3 regions of the Neobacillus sp. DZ-9 genome follow, and region 3 is predicted to be linked to each of the others. Evidence: riboswitches for the same ligand, from Rfam matches in the RefSeq annotation. Region 3 holds a riboswitch; each other region holds the start of a gene.

The links. Region 3 has a riboswitch for cobalamin ahead of AC59HZ_RS15200 (ribonucleoside-diphosphate reductase subunit alpha). Riboswitches for the same ligand answer to the same signal wherever they lie in the genome.
Region 1: it holds a riboswitch for cobalamin, as region 3 does, so the genes downstream of both, cobJ (precorrin-3B C(17)-methyltransferase) here and AC59HZ_RS15200 (ribonucleoside-diphosphate reductase subunit alpha) in region 3, are expected to answer to the same signal.
Region 2: it holds a riboswitch for cobalamin, as region 3 does, so the genes downstream of both, AC59HZ_RS09950 (ABC transporter substrate-binding protein) here and AC59HZ_RS15200 (ribonucleoside-diphosphate reductase subunit alpha) in region 3, are expected to answer to the same signal.

The regions. Positions count from the first base shown of each region.
Region 1 is NZ_JCAIOL010000003.1:657,200-661,489, forward strand. It holds gene AC59HZ_RS11555 (precorrin-8X methylmutase) at 1-237, opposite strand, end outside; gene cobK (precorrin-6A reductase) at 218-994, opposite strand; gene cobJ (precorrin-3B C(17)-methyltransferase) at 1,004-2,626, opposite strand; cobalamin riboswitch at 2,769-2,946, opposite strand; gene AC59HZ_RS11570 (YhgE/Pip family protein) at 3,135-4,290, opposite strand, start outside.
Region 2 is NZ_JCAIOL010000003.1:308,318-312,607, reverse strand. It holds gene ribE (riboflavin synthase) at 39-698, shown strand; partial or broken gene ribB (3,4-dihydroxy-2-butanone-4-phosphate synthase) at 714-1,319, shown strand; gene ribH (6,7-dimethyl-8-ribityllumazine synthase) at 1,532-2,002, shown strand; cobalamin riboswitch at 2,068-2,258, shown strand; gene AC59HZ_RS09950 (ABC transporter substrate-binding protein) at 2,442-3,407, shown strand; gene AC59HZ_RS09945 (FecCD family ABC transporter permease) at 3,373-4,290, shown strand, end outside.
Region 3 is NZ_JCAIOL010000005.1:55,067-59,356, reverse strand. It holds gene AC59HZ_RS15200 (ribonucleoside-diphosphate reductase subunit alpha) at 1-1,752, opposite strand, end outside; cobalamin riboswitch at 1,894-2,093, opposite strand; gene AC59HZ_RS15195 (MDR family MFS transporter) at 2,185-3,405, opposite strand; gene AC59HZ_RS15190 (AraC family transcriptional regulator) at 3,546-4,290, opposite strand, start outside.

The DNA of each region.
Region 1 (4,290 bases), on a different contig from region 3:
ACGGCCCGCTAAAATGGATTGAATCCCTGCCTCAATGGCATCAGGCGTAAAAATCATGCTGCGGCCTAACTCAAAATCTGCTGAAGCGTGAATCACCCGCCGAACAACTAACCATTGCTCATCTGTAAATGAATGTTCGCCCATCTCTTGCTTGATAATGGCGAAACTATGATCATAAATCTTGTCTGGATCGACCGTTACAGGAATAAATTTTGTATTAAAGTTCATGTTTGCCATGAATAAAACCTCCCAATAGTTGAGTTACTTCTTCGAAAGAAGTACAAAAATTTTCATATTCAATCGCTGGCCGCTTTATTAAAATGACAGGAATCCCTAATTGCAGAGCAGCTGTCATTTTTTCATCTACAGATCCCACTTTGCCGCTTTCTTTTGTAATCATTAGAGTCACATTATATTGCTCACATAGTGCTTTATTTACTGATTCCGAAAATGGACCCTGCATCGCAATTATGTCCTTTTGTTTAATGCCTAACCTATGGCACTTTTCCATGTTCCCTATATTTGGAAGCATTCTACAAATAAGCCGAATTTCATCACGCATTAAATATTTCGTAAATATTTCCAACGTTTTGCTGCCTGTTGTCAGCATAATCGTTCCTTTATGAGATTGAGCTAATTTAGCTGCTTCTTCATAACTTTCAACTTCTGTAATTAGTGGAGAAATAAACTGTTCTTCTGGCCTTTCATAACGAATATAGGGAATATTAAATGCTTGTGCTGCTGCCATTGCGGTTTTCGACGCTTCTTCCGCATATGGATGGCTCGCATCGATGACACAGGTCATCTTTTGCTTCTGAATAAGCGCCAGCATGTCATCAACTGATAACCGCCCTACTTGATAAGGAATATGGTGGGCATTTAAGCTTTCGGCTGCAGATTCTGTGACAACTGTTGCTAATAAAGGATAGCCTTGATTTTGCAATTGAATGGCTAATGCTCTCGCATCACTTGTGCCTGCTAAAAATAAAATCATGTGTTCCTCCTAATCTCCACATGGTGCCGGTTCGACTTCAATTTTGGAGCTCATATCCTGATAGTTAAAATACTGTATTTTTTTCACTCTTTTAAAATATTTAAAAAGGCGTTCATTTGGATGGCCATTTTGTTTGTACTCTTCTATAATTTTTGTTAATAACGGCAGCAGATCATCTGGTTCAATCCCTTCTGCTACTGGCTGAGCAGCATGAGCTGTACGGCCAACCGGCTTTGCGCCAATAAATAAATCAAATCTTTTCTTGCGGTAAACGATCCCGATATCATCGAATACTGCCCGATAACAAGCCATACCGCAGCCGTTGAAACCAATATGTAATTCTTTTGGAAGCTTTAAGCCCCCCAATTTTGCTGCTATTTCTTCTGCATATGGGATCGATTCTGCTTTTTCACCGTTGCAAAAATCACAAGCTTTTACATTTAAAACATCGCCCACTGGCATGACAATTAAATCATTTTGTTTAAGTTTTTTAATAATCGATTCAGGCTGATCTGTTGGAATCTTTAATAAAAACCGATGATCCGGTGTATATTCCATGGTGCCTGTCTCGCCAATAGTTTCTGCCAATACGCGCATTTGGTCTGGCTTAATAAATTTATTGGCAACACCAGGTGAAACAGCAAATTCAAATATATCTTCGACTGCTTGTTGTACTATCAATGGATTTACTATTTCAGTTTTAGTCACCATAGATAAAGCCTTTAAAGCCAAATCTAATGAGCTAACTTCTTGTTTTTTTCGTTCAATTTGCTCATAACCAGCTTGCGCTTCCCCTGTTTCTTGATTTAATGCCCATGGTTCGGCTTCCTTTTTCAAACGCTGATGCGGTTTTAAGCTTTGTTTTTCTTCACCTAACGTATATTTACGCTGATAACCTCGAGGGGTAATGATTTTATTATCATAAAAGAAAGTAGAAGAATTCCCGATAATAACCGTTGTCAGCATTCCGATATCATGTTCTAGCATTTCAGACAGTGTTGTCAGCACTACATTTTGATTTTCACGATAAGCACTCTTCACAAGTCCCACTGGTGTTTCAGGTGAACGATATTTTAATAGAATATTTTGCGCCTCTACAATTTGGCGTGTCCGTCTACCGCTTTTTGGATTATATAAAGCTATAACGAAGTCCGCCATTGCAGCTGCTTCAATGCGCTTTTCTATTACAGTCCAAGGCGTCAAATGATCACTTAGGCTGATCGTGCAGGAATCATGCATGACTGGCGCACCCAATATACTCGCACAAGAATTAATGGCTGAAATACCTGGAACAATTTCTACAGCAATTCCTTCTTTTTCAGTCCAGCCCTTTTCAATCAGCACTTCATAAACTAATCCAGCCATACCATAAACGCCTGAATCTCCGCTGGAAATGACTGAGACAATATTGCCAGCTTCAGCTTTCTTTACTGCATCCTGTGCACGTGACACTTCTTCTGTCATCCCCGTACTGACGATGGATTTTGCTGTTATGAAAGGTTCAATTAGCTCCACGTATGTTTTATAGCCAATAATACAATCACTTTGCTGCAAGGCATCTACAGCTCGTTTTGTAATGTGCTCACGATCACCTGGACCAAAGCCAACAACAAAAATTTTTCCCTTTTTCATAGACTTACCTCCAAATAAAAAATGCCTGCACTCCTTTTAAAAGGAATACAGGCATGATGTGAAATAGCAGTATAAATTAAGCATACTGAAACACAAAAACAATAAGAATAATTGTCCCGCCTATACTTCTCCCTCCGAAAAGCAAGTGTCGTTTAAATAAGCAGGTTTCCTGACTTAAGCTTCTTTTTACTCTTACACCTTCCCGATTTCTCAGTGGCATTGTAATTTCATCAGCTCTTACAGTAGCGGGGGCTGTACTAGATTTTCACTAGTTTCCCTTTTACCTCACAAATGTGAGCACTTATTTAAAGTATTTATTAAATTTTTTATAACTATACCATATAATCTAGAAAGTTAACATACTATTTTTTTTTGAAAATTTACAACAGTTTTATATCAAAATCAAACCTTCTAATATTTTGTTAAGGTTTGTCATTTCAATTACACATATACTTTACCCATAAAAATGAGGCGGACCGCCAATGGTCCTGCCTCAAAAAATTTAAAGTTATTGTTCCTGTAAATGCAGCTGCCCTTGCTGCCGTTTAAATTTCGCAATAAAAAATGTTAATGTAGCAGCCAGGGATAAAACAAGGAATATAGCAATATGCGCAATGTTCTCCCACATAAAACCGAAGTCTCCTGTTGAAATAATCGCCCTAAAACCAGAAACCGAATAGCTCATCGGCAAGTAATGATTGATCGTTTGCAGGAATTTTGGACTAAGTTCTATCGGGAACGTTCCTGCACTGGATGTTAATTGTAAAATCAAGATAATTACAGCGATAAAGCGTCCAGGATTATCAAGAGCCGCAACAAGGAAATGAATTATGGCCATGAATGTCCAGCTAGTAAAGATACTGAACATAATAAAGTAAGGAACACTCTTCACTTCGAGCCCCAGTAACATGAGCAGCACCGCATCCGCGATTAATGCCTGAGCAATTCCTACTGCTAAAATCACTCCGGCTTTTCCGAGAAACCAGCTAATTCCACTCTTAGGTTCTGTGACTGGTTTATACATTGGAAAAATAACGGAAAGCATCAAAGCTCCAACAAATAGACTTAGTGCCAAGAAATAAGGCGCCAATCCGCTTCCGTAGTTTGGAACTTGATTCATTTTGTAATCTTTAACATTGACTGGCTTTGCAAACATATCATATACGCTGTTGTTGGCTTTTACATCACTGGCATCTTTTGCCCCGTCACTTAATTGAGTGCTCAATTCCTTCGAGCCATCTGTAAGTTTAGCCATTCCGTCCATTAAATCCGTCGAACCACTTGCAAGGCTGGTCATACCGTTCTTTAAGTCTTTTTCACCCGTATAAAGGGAAGTGGTACCTGTGGTTAATTGTGTCGCTCCCTGTGCCAGCTTATTCGTTCCATCTTGCAAAAGAACAGAGCTCGATGCCAATTGCCCTAACCCGGATGTAAGGCTGCTTGAGCCACTTGCAATTTGACTAAACCCTTTTTGTGCTTCATCCAGTTTTGATCCATACTGGGCAAGACCTTGAGTTACCTGTTTTTGGCCATTCAATACCTGTTCCGCAACGTCAGATAATTGATTGATACCATTAGCCAATTTCTGCTGTCCTTGATTTAACTGATTAGCACCGTTTGCTAATGAATCAGAGCCTTGCTTTATTTCCCCGGCGCTCTTTGCC
Region 2 (4,290 bases), on a different contig from region 3:
CAGGGTTTTTTGTATTCCTTTATAAAGGAGAAGAAAAAATGTTTACCGGAATTATTGAAGAAATTGGGTCAATCATAAATATTCAGAGGACAGGAGAATCGTTTGTACTAACCATTGACGCGAAAAGAATTCTTGAAGACGTCCATCTTGGTGATAGTATTGCTGTTAATGGTGTATGCCTGACTGTGACCTCCTACACGAGAAATCGCTTTACCGTTGATGTAATGCCGGAAACCGTTAGGGCTTCGAGTTTAAATATGGTTAAACGTGGTTCTAAGGTCAACCTTGAAAGAGCAATGGCTGCTGGAGGAAGGTTTGGTGGTCACTTCGTTTCAGGGCATATTGATGGTACAGGAATCATTAAAAGCAAAAAAGCATTAGAAAATGCCGTATATTATGAAATTGAGGCAGACCCCGAATTATTAAGATATATCATTGTAAGAGGATCTATAGCAGTTGATGGGACTAGCCTTACCGTTTTTGCAGTTTCCGAAAATAGCTTTACCTTATCTTTAATCCCGCATACCCTTGGTGAAAGTATATTAGGGCAAAAAGACTCTGGTGATATCGTTAATTTGGAATGCGATATGATTGGCAAATACGTGGGACATTTTATGAATAATCCTGGAAAAAATAATCAGCACAAAAGTAGTGGAGGAATTTCCGCTAAATTTTTAGAAGAAAACGGCTTTTATTAAAAGGAGTGATTATCCGTGTTTGATACCATTGAAGCAGCAATTTCTGATTTAAAAGAGGGAAAAGTGATCATTGTTTGTGATGACGAGGGTCGGGAGAATGAAGGTGATTTTTTGTCGCTCGCTGAAAAAGCGACACCAGATGTTATCAATCTTATGGCTACCCATGGAAAAGGCCTAATATGTGTTCCAATTGATGAAGAACTGGCACAAAAGCTGGAACTTGATCCGATGGTTTCAAAAAACACTGACCCGCATGGAACCGCCTTTACCGTAAGCATTGACCATAAATTTTCAACTACAGGAATTTCAGCATTTGAACGCTCAGCAACGGTCCTAAGCATGATTGATCCGGAATCAAAGCCAGAAGATTTTAAAAGACCGGGGCACATTTTTCCACTTGTCGCAAGAAGCGGGGGGGTTCTTAAGCGAACAGGACATACCGAAGCGGCCATAGACCTAGCTAAACTCTGCGGCTCAGCGCCAGCGGGAGTCATTTGCGAAATTATGAATGAAGACGGAACAATGGCCCGTGTCCCAGAACTTCGAAAAATTGCTGATAATCTAGAAGTAAAAATGATTACCATTGAAGATTTAATTAATTACCGAAAGAATAAAGAAAAAGATACTGCAAACAAATTCTAAAGAAATAAATTTTTTAGAAATTGATGATTGGAGCGGAAGGTGCTCGACTCCAGCGGGAGTACGGAGCAGGGGAGACCCCGCAGGCGCGCAAATTGCCGAGGAGGCTCCCCGGCACGCCCTCGGAAAGCGAGCGCCTGTAGCGAAAATCATCAACTAAGTTTATCGCCAAATAAAAAAATGGAGGAATTAAGATGGGACATATTTTTGAAGGAAATTTAGTAGGCTCAGGATTAAAGGTTGGAATCGTCGTAGGACGTTTCAATGAATTTATCACAAGTAAATTATTAAGCGGAGCGCAGGATGCACTAAAACGGCATGGAGTAAGTGAGACTGATGTTGACGTTGCATGGGTTCCGGGCGCATTTGAACTGCCGTTAATTGCTCAAAAAATGGCAAACAGCAAAAAGTATGATGCTGTCATCACACTTGGTACCGTTATTCGCGGTTCTACTCCACATTTTGATTATGTTTGTAATGAGACAGCAAAGGGAGTATCACGTATAAACTTAGACAGCGGGATTCCAGTTATTTTTGGTGTTTTGACAACAGATTCGATTGAGCAAGCCATTGAGCGTGCCGGTACGAAAGCTGGAAATAAAGGCTGGGAAGCAGCTGCAGGTGCAATTGAAATGGCAAACTTGTGCAGAAATCTCGATAAATAATTGATATTATTGCAAAAAAACATATACAATTTATAAAACTTTATTTATAATTTCAATTAACAAAAAATATATATTGAAATTTAGGTGTTAAAATCTTTTTAAGAGGATAACTTAAAAGGGAAGTTGGTGCAAAGCCAACGCGGTCCCGCCACTGTAAATGGGAGTTTACCTATATTAAAGTCACTGTCGAATTGATGGGAAGACATAGGAAGCAATGATCATGAGCCAGGAAACCTGCCTATCTTTTAATCGCCGAAATACCTACGAGGATAGGGGGTGAACGACTAGTCTCTGCTACTTATGACAGTTATTCTGTTTTTCAAACCAACATCTTCCGTTCATGGGGATGTTTTTTTTGTATCGGAAGAACTTTAGCTTGGCGGAGAAAACTTTATTTTTTGTAAATTAAGCTATTTAATTAGTATAAAGGGGAATAAAAATGAAGAAATTATATTCGCTATTAATCGTAATGTTATTGATTTTAGGTGCTTTATCAGGCTGTGCGGAAAAGAAAGAACAGGTTAAAGATGGAAGCAACACAAATGTTGAAAAAAAATCTGAGAACATTACTTTTCCCGTCACAATAAAGGATGCATTAAATAATAATGTTGTCCTCAATAAGAAGCCTGAAAAAATTGTTTCTCTAATTCCTAGTAATACCGAGATTGTTTTTGCATTAGGCCTTGGGAAGAACGTAGTGGGTGTATCTGATTTTGATAACTATCCAGAGGAAACGGCTAAAAAAGAGAAAATTGGCGGACAAGAGATTAATCTAGAAAAAATCATCTCCTTAAAGCCAGATGTAGTATTTGCCCATGCATCCAATGCTCAGAATTCAACTGATGGGTTAAAGCAGTTAACGGATGCGGGGATTCCGGTAATCGTTGTGAACGATGCACAAAATTTTGACCAAGTTTATGATTCTATTGACATGATAGGAAAGGCAACTGGGGAAAAAAAGAAAGCTGATGATATGATTCAAGGAATGAAAGATAAATTAGCAGAAATTAAGGCAAAGGCTAAAGAAATTAAAGAAAAGAAAAAGGTATTGGTTGAGGTATCACCTGCTCCAGAAATTTATACACCTGGTAAAAATACTTTTATGAATGAAATGCTAACGATTATTAATGCAGAAAATCTCGCTAATGATCAAGAGGGCTGGATTAAAATTGATCAGGAAGCTATGATTAAGCGAAATCCTGATGTCATTATAACTACATATGGATATTATGTGAAAAATCCAGCTGAACAAGTGTTAACCAGAAAAGGCTGGGAAAATGTCAATGCAGTTAAAAATAAACAAGTAATCGATGTTGATTCTGATCGCGTTACACGTCCAGGACCAAGGATTGTTGAAGGAGTAGAGGACCTTGCAAAGGCTATCTATCCAGAAGTTTTTAAATAATAAGGTATTCGCCTATGTGGCAGCTGGCATTTTCCTTATTTTTTCCATGTTATTAGGAATATCAATTGGCACCGTTTCTGTACCGGTGCCTGCCATTATTAAAATTATCAGCGCGAAATTCTTGGGATTTATTTCACTTGATGCAATCGATCCAATGTATACAAGCATTGTTATCAACATTCGCCTGCCTCGAGTGTTATTATCCGGTCTTGTAGGGGCTGCTCTTGCGATAGCAGGGGCGGCTTTTCAAGGTCTGTTAAGAAACCCGCTGGCAGATCCTTATACATTGGGTGTATCATCTGGAGCCTCTGTGGGTGCGGTCCTTACCCTTTTTTTTCAAATTTCACTTCCATTTATCGGCCCATTCACACTCCCATTGCTTAGTATCGTTTTTTCCTTTATTACCATTTTCTTGGTGATAACATTTGCTCGTAAAATTGAGCGCTCAATGAGAGTGGAAACGATCATTCTAACAGGTATTATTTTCAGTTCATTTCTGGGAGCTATAATTTCTCTAATGATTGCGCTTACCGGAGATGAGCTAAGACAGATTATAGGCTGGCTTCTTGGAAGTGTATCGATGAGAGGCTGGGAATACATAAAAATCATTTTGCCATTTTTCATTCTCGGTTCAGTAATCCTTATCTTAAATGGAAGAGAGTTAAATTCCATGTCCTTTGGGGAAGAGAGAGCCCGCCATTTAGGTGTCAATGTGTATAAGAGAAAGCTGATTATCTTGTCGGCTGGTTCTATTTTAACAGGAGCGGCGGTGGCTGTATCGGGAACAATAGGCTTTGTTGGGCTAGTTATCCCACATCTTTCGAGGCTGCTATGGGGGCCGGATCATAAACATCTCCTTCCTTTATCCATTATTACCGGAAGC
Region 3 (4,290 bases):
CTCTTTTGCTAATTCCATCGAAGCACGGATCGTCAGGTAAGCAATATTCTCGTATAATTCATCCGCAAATTCTACTGCTTCCTCCGACTCCCAATGAATCCCTTTTAACGCAAGCAAATGGTGCCATCCGAACGTACCCAGTCCTATTGCTCTGAATTTTTTATTCGTTATCTGAGCCTGTCCGACAGATATGGTATTTAAATCAATGACGTTATCTAACATTCTGACTTGAATTCTAATTAATCGCTCCAAACCATTCTTCGGAAAAACCTTTGCAAGATTTATAGAGGATAAATTGCAGACAACGAAATCGCCGGGCTTACGCACAATGACGATGTTTCCTTCTTCATCCTGGTATTCTTTGATAACGGCCGTGGCGGACATATTTTGCGTGATTTCTGTACAAAGATTGCTGCAATAGACAGTGGTACGTCCCTTACCAGTCAAATGCTTATTGGGATTTTGCCTGTTTACCTCGTCACGATAAAACATATATGGGGTGCCCGTTTCTAATTGAGCAACCATGATTCGTGCCATTATATCCATTGCCCTGTACGTTTTTCTCGGAAGAAACGGGTTCCTTACGGCCTCGTTATATTTTTCAGTAAAATATTTACTGTCTGATTCATCATAAAAATCTTCTAGTCCCAGCGGATTCCCAGACTCATCTTTCCATCCCATGATTTGCTTTACTTGATGCGGGCAAAAGGTATGCCATTCCCCAATGCTTCTCCCATTCTCGTCTATCTCCTGTAACTTTTTCATAAAAAGATCTGGTACGGTTACGCCAGTGAAAATATCATGCGCTTTACGGCGTTCATCTCCGTTATTTGTTTTCAAGTCAAGAAAGCCATTCATGATATCTTTATGAAATACATCTAAGTAAACTGCAATGGCACCTTGGCGCTGACCTAATTGATCCACACTGACTGCCGTATTATTCACTAACTTAATCCACGGCACAACTCCTGAAGAGTTTCCTTTAAATTTCTTGATATCAGAACCTAGCGCACGGACCTTTCCGTAGTAGATACCAATTCCTCCGCCATCTTTACTTAAACGGGCAGTATCCCAATTATTTAAATAAATGCTATCTAAAGAATCGTCGATTGTATCGATAAAACAAGAGGAAAGCTGTCCGAAACTTTTTCCGGCATTTGCTAAGGTTGGTGTTGCTACAGTCATATATAAATTGCTTAAGGCCCAGTATGCTTCCTTTACAAAATCTAACCGCTTAGACGCATTTTCATTCTTCATAATAGTCATAGCAATAATCATGAACCTCTCCTGCGGCAGTTCAAATACATTTTGCTGATGATCTTTCGCAAGATAACGATCAGCTAGTAAAAATAATCCTATGTAATTAAATAAATAATCTTTGTCCGGATTAATCTCTTTCGCTAATTCAGCAATTTCCACTTTGTTATAAAAGTTTAGTAAGTCACTAGAATAAATCCCGATATCGGTTAATTGTTGAATTAGGCTGTAAAAATCGCCATACTTTAACGAACGGTCATATCCCCGGTTCATAGCTGCTTTTTCATATAATTCATTTAGGTACAAGCTGGCAGCTACAAAGCTCCAATCCGGCTGGTCCATGGCTATTTGATTAACAGCATAGCTGAGTGCCTGCTTGTTTGCTTCTTTTTCCTCTAGTTCCTTAATTTGATTTTTAAGCACCGTAAAATCCAGTTGATATTTTTTGGAAGCTTGTTGGATCGTTTCTAATACATTATTCACTTTGACAGTCATGTCCTCTTCCCCCTAAAAATAAAAAATCCGCTCGGGGAGAATTCGAGCGGATGAAACGATAACAAATACAAAAGGGCAAAATGGAAAGAAATTAGGACCCTCTGCTGCCACCGTTCCATCTTCTCAATCCCCGAAGAAGCTGAAACATCTTAAGAAAGACAGGTCTCCTGACTTATGCATCTCCCTACTCTGAACCCTTCCCATATAACCGCCTAATTTAATAAGCTTTTTTATACAGTGGTTTGTTCATTTCGTCAGCATTTACAGTTGCGGGGGCAGTTCTGGATTTTCACCAGATTCCCAATTAAGCCGTTTCCGGCATCTCAACTTAAGGCAAACACAATATATAGTTTTATTTTTAAGAACTAAAACAATATGTTGATTTTAAACTAAAATCTATCATAGTATAAACTTAGTAATTTATCAAGTATTTTAATTAGTTTTTTGCTGAGTTTTGAAGTAGGATGGTTTATTCCCTAAAAGATATTGCCCATATTGAAAAAATGGATAGGCTATGAAAGTGAATAAAGCTAATATACCAAACACAATTGCACCACTTCCAACCCCAAAATAATTGAGGAGCCAGCCGCCAAACCATGCCGCAGCGCCTTGACCGATAAATTGCAGACCGACAGCCCCGAAATAAGCTCCCCTTAAATTGGATGGCGCAATATCACTAATCAGCACATCCCCAATAATAAAACAAAGAATTTCCCCTACAGAAAAAAGGATCATGGAAACGATGAACAAAATTAGTGAATCAGATACTCCAAAACCCAATATCCCTATTGAAAACAATAGACACCCTGCTTTTAACGCGGTTAAGGAAGAGTACCTCTTCATCATATTTATAATAGGAAACTGTAGGAGAAGAATGGTCAATGCATTGGTGGTAAACAAAATCGTATAAACACCTGCTTTGTCACTGCCTAAATATTGAGAAAGAGTCGTATCAAGATGGGAATAGCCACCAGTTACAAATATATTCCCTATCAGGAAAAAACGAAAAACACGATCCTTGCTAATAATCTTCAAACTCTCACCAAAGGTATTTTTTTCTTCCTTTTCTCTCGTTAACTTAATCGGATATTTGCGGCTCCAAATGAAAATTAGGAACCCGTATAACAGATATATAGATGCACTTATCATAAAGGGAATCATGGTTTGTGCTCCGCAAATGAACAAGCCTATAATCGGTCCAATGGCTCCGCCTAGATTGATGGCAAAATACCGGATGTTGAAAACTTCTACCCTTGCTTCCTGTGGCGTAACATCTACAAGTATGGCTCGTGCAGTCGGTTCAAAAATACTTCGGCACAAACCGTTTAAGGCATTTAGAATAAGGAAATGCCACACCTCTTCTGCTGCAGCGAACCCTAAAAATACACCTCCCCATGTAAAAATGGAGAAAATCATAATCGGATATCTTCCAATTCGGTCCGACATTGCTCCTCCAATGAAACTCGCAAAGGGACTAACAAAAAAACTTACTGCCAAAATGGCGCCAGTCACAGCAGAGTTAAAGCCTTTTACTTCATGTAAATAAATCCCTAAAAACGGAAGACTCATAAAAAAGCCTGTTCTTGCTAAAAAGGTCCCATAAATGATTCCCAAAGCTACCGGGTGAAATTTAGTTATTATCAATGATTTCATATGTCGTTCACACTTCCTAATTAGTTGATAGCTTAAATTTATCAAAGGATTTAAGAAGCTTCTCTGTCAAAATTGCTTTAATTCTTACAGCAACTTTTGAACATAAAAAAAACCATTGCGTATTTTGCAATGGTTTCCGTTTATGTTTTATTTTTCTTACGAAAATCAGAAATCGTCACGCCATATTTTTTCTTGAATATCCTTTCAAAGGTATGAAGGCTGCCAAATCCTACTTCAAAACCAATCGTGGTAATATCAAGGCTCGTGGCCAGCAATAATTCAACTGCCCGCTTCAGCCTAGTATCCGTCACATATTGAGCCGGCGTACAGTCCATCACCTCTTTAAAAGAACGAATCAAATAATACTTACTGAGACTTGATTCGGCTGCTAAAACCTCCAGTGAGATTTCAGAATGATAATTTTCCTCAATATAATCAACAGCTCTCTTAATTAACGGATGGAACCCAAGGGTCACTTCCCTTTTCCATTGTTCGCTATGGGGGCCTTTTTGGATACCTAAAAAAGTCTCCGCTAATTCCCATTCCAGCTCCTCTGTCCTGACAGGATCTGAATTCCCTAAGAGATTCAATCTGATAAGGTCATTCGCAATTTTAATTAATTTTTCAGAAGAGCCATCACCAAAATGTTTGAAGCCCATTTCGCCAAACTCTTTGTTTAAACGGGAGGACACCACCTGTTCAAGAAAGTGCCTATTAATATTAATTAATAAAATTCGGCTCTCCTCTTCACCAGTGAAGTGGAAATGCTTTTCACCAGGCATGGTAATAATCCGATTGCTTTTATTCAAAGAATTCAATTTTTGCTCAAGTTCTAAAAAAGGTGTCCCTAAAATGGGAATGGTAATTTGATAATCATCCCCATGG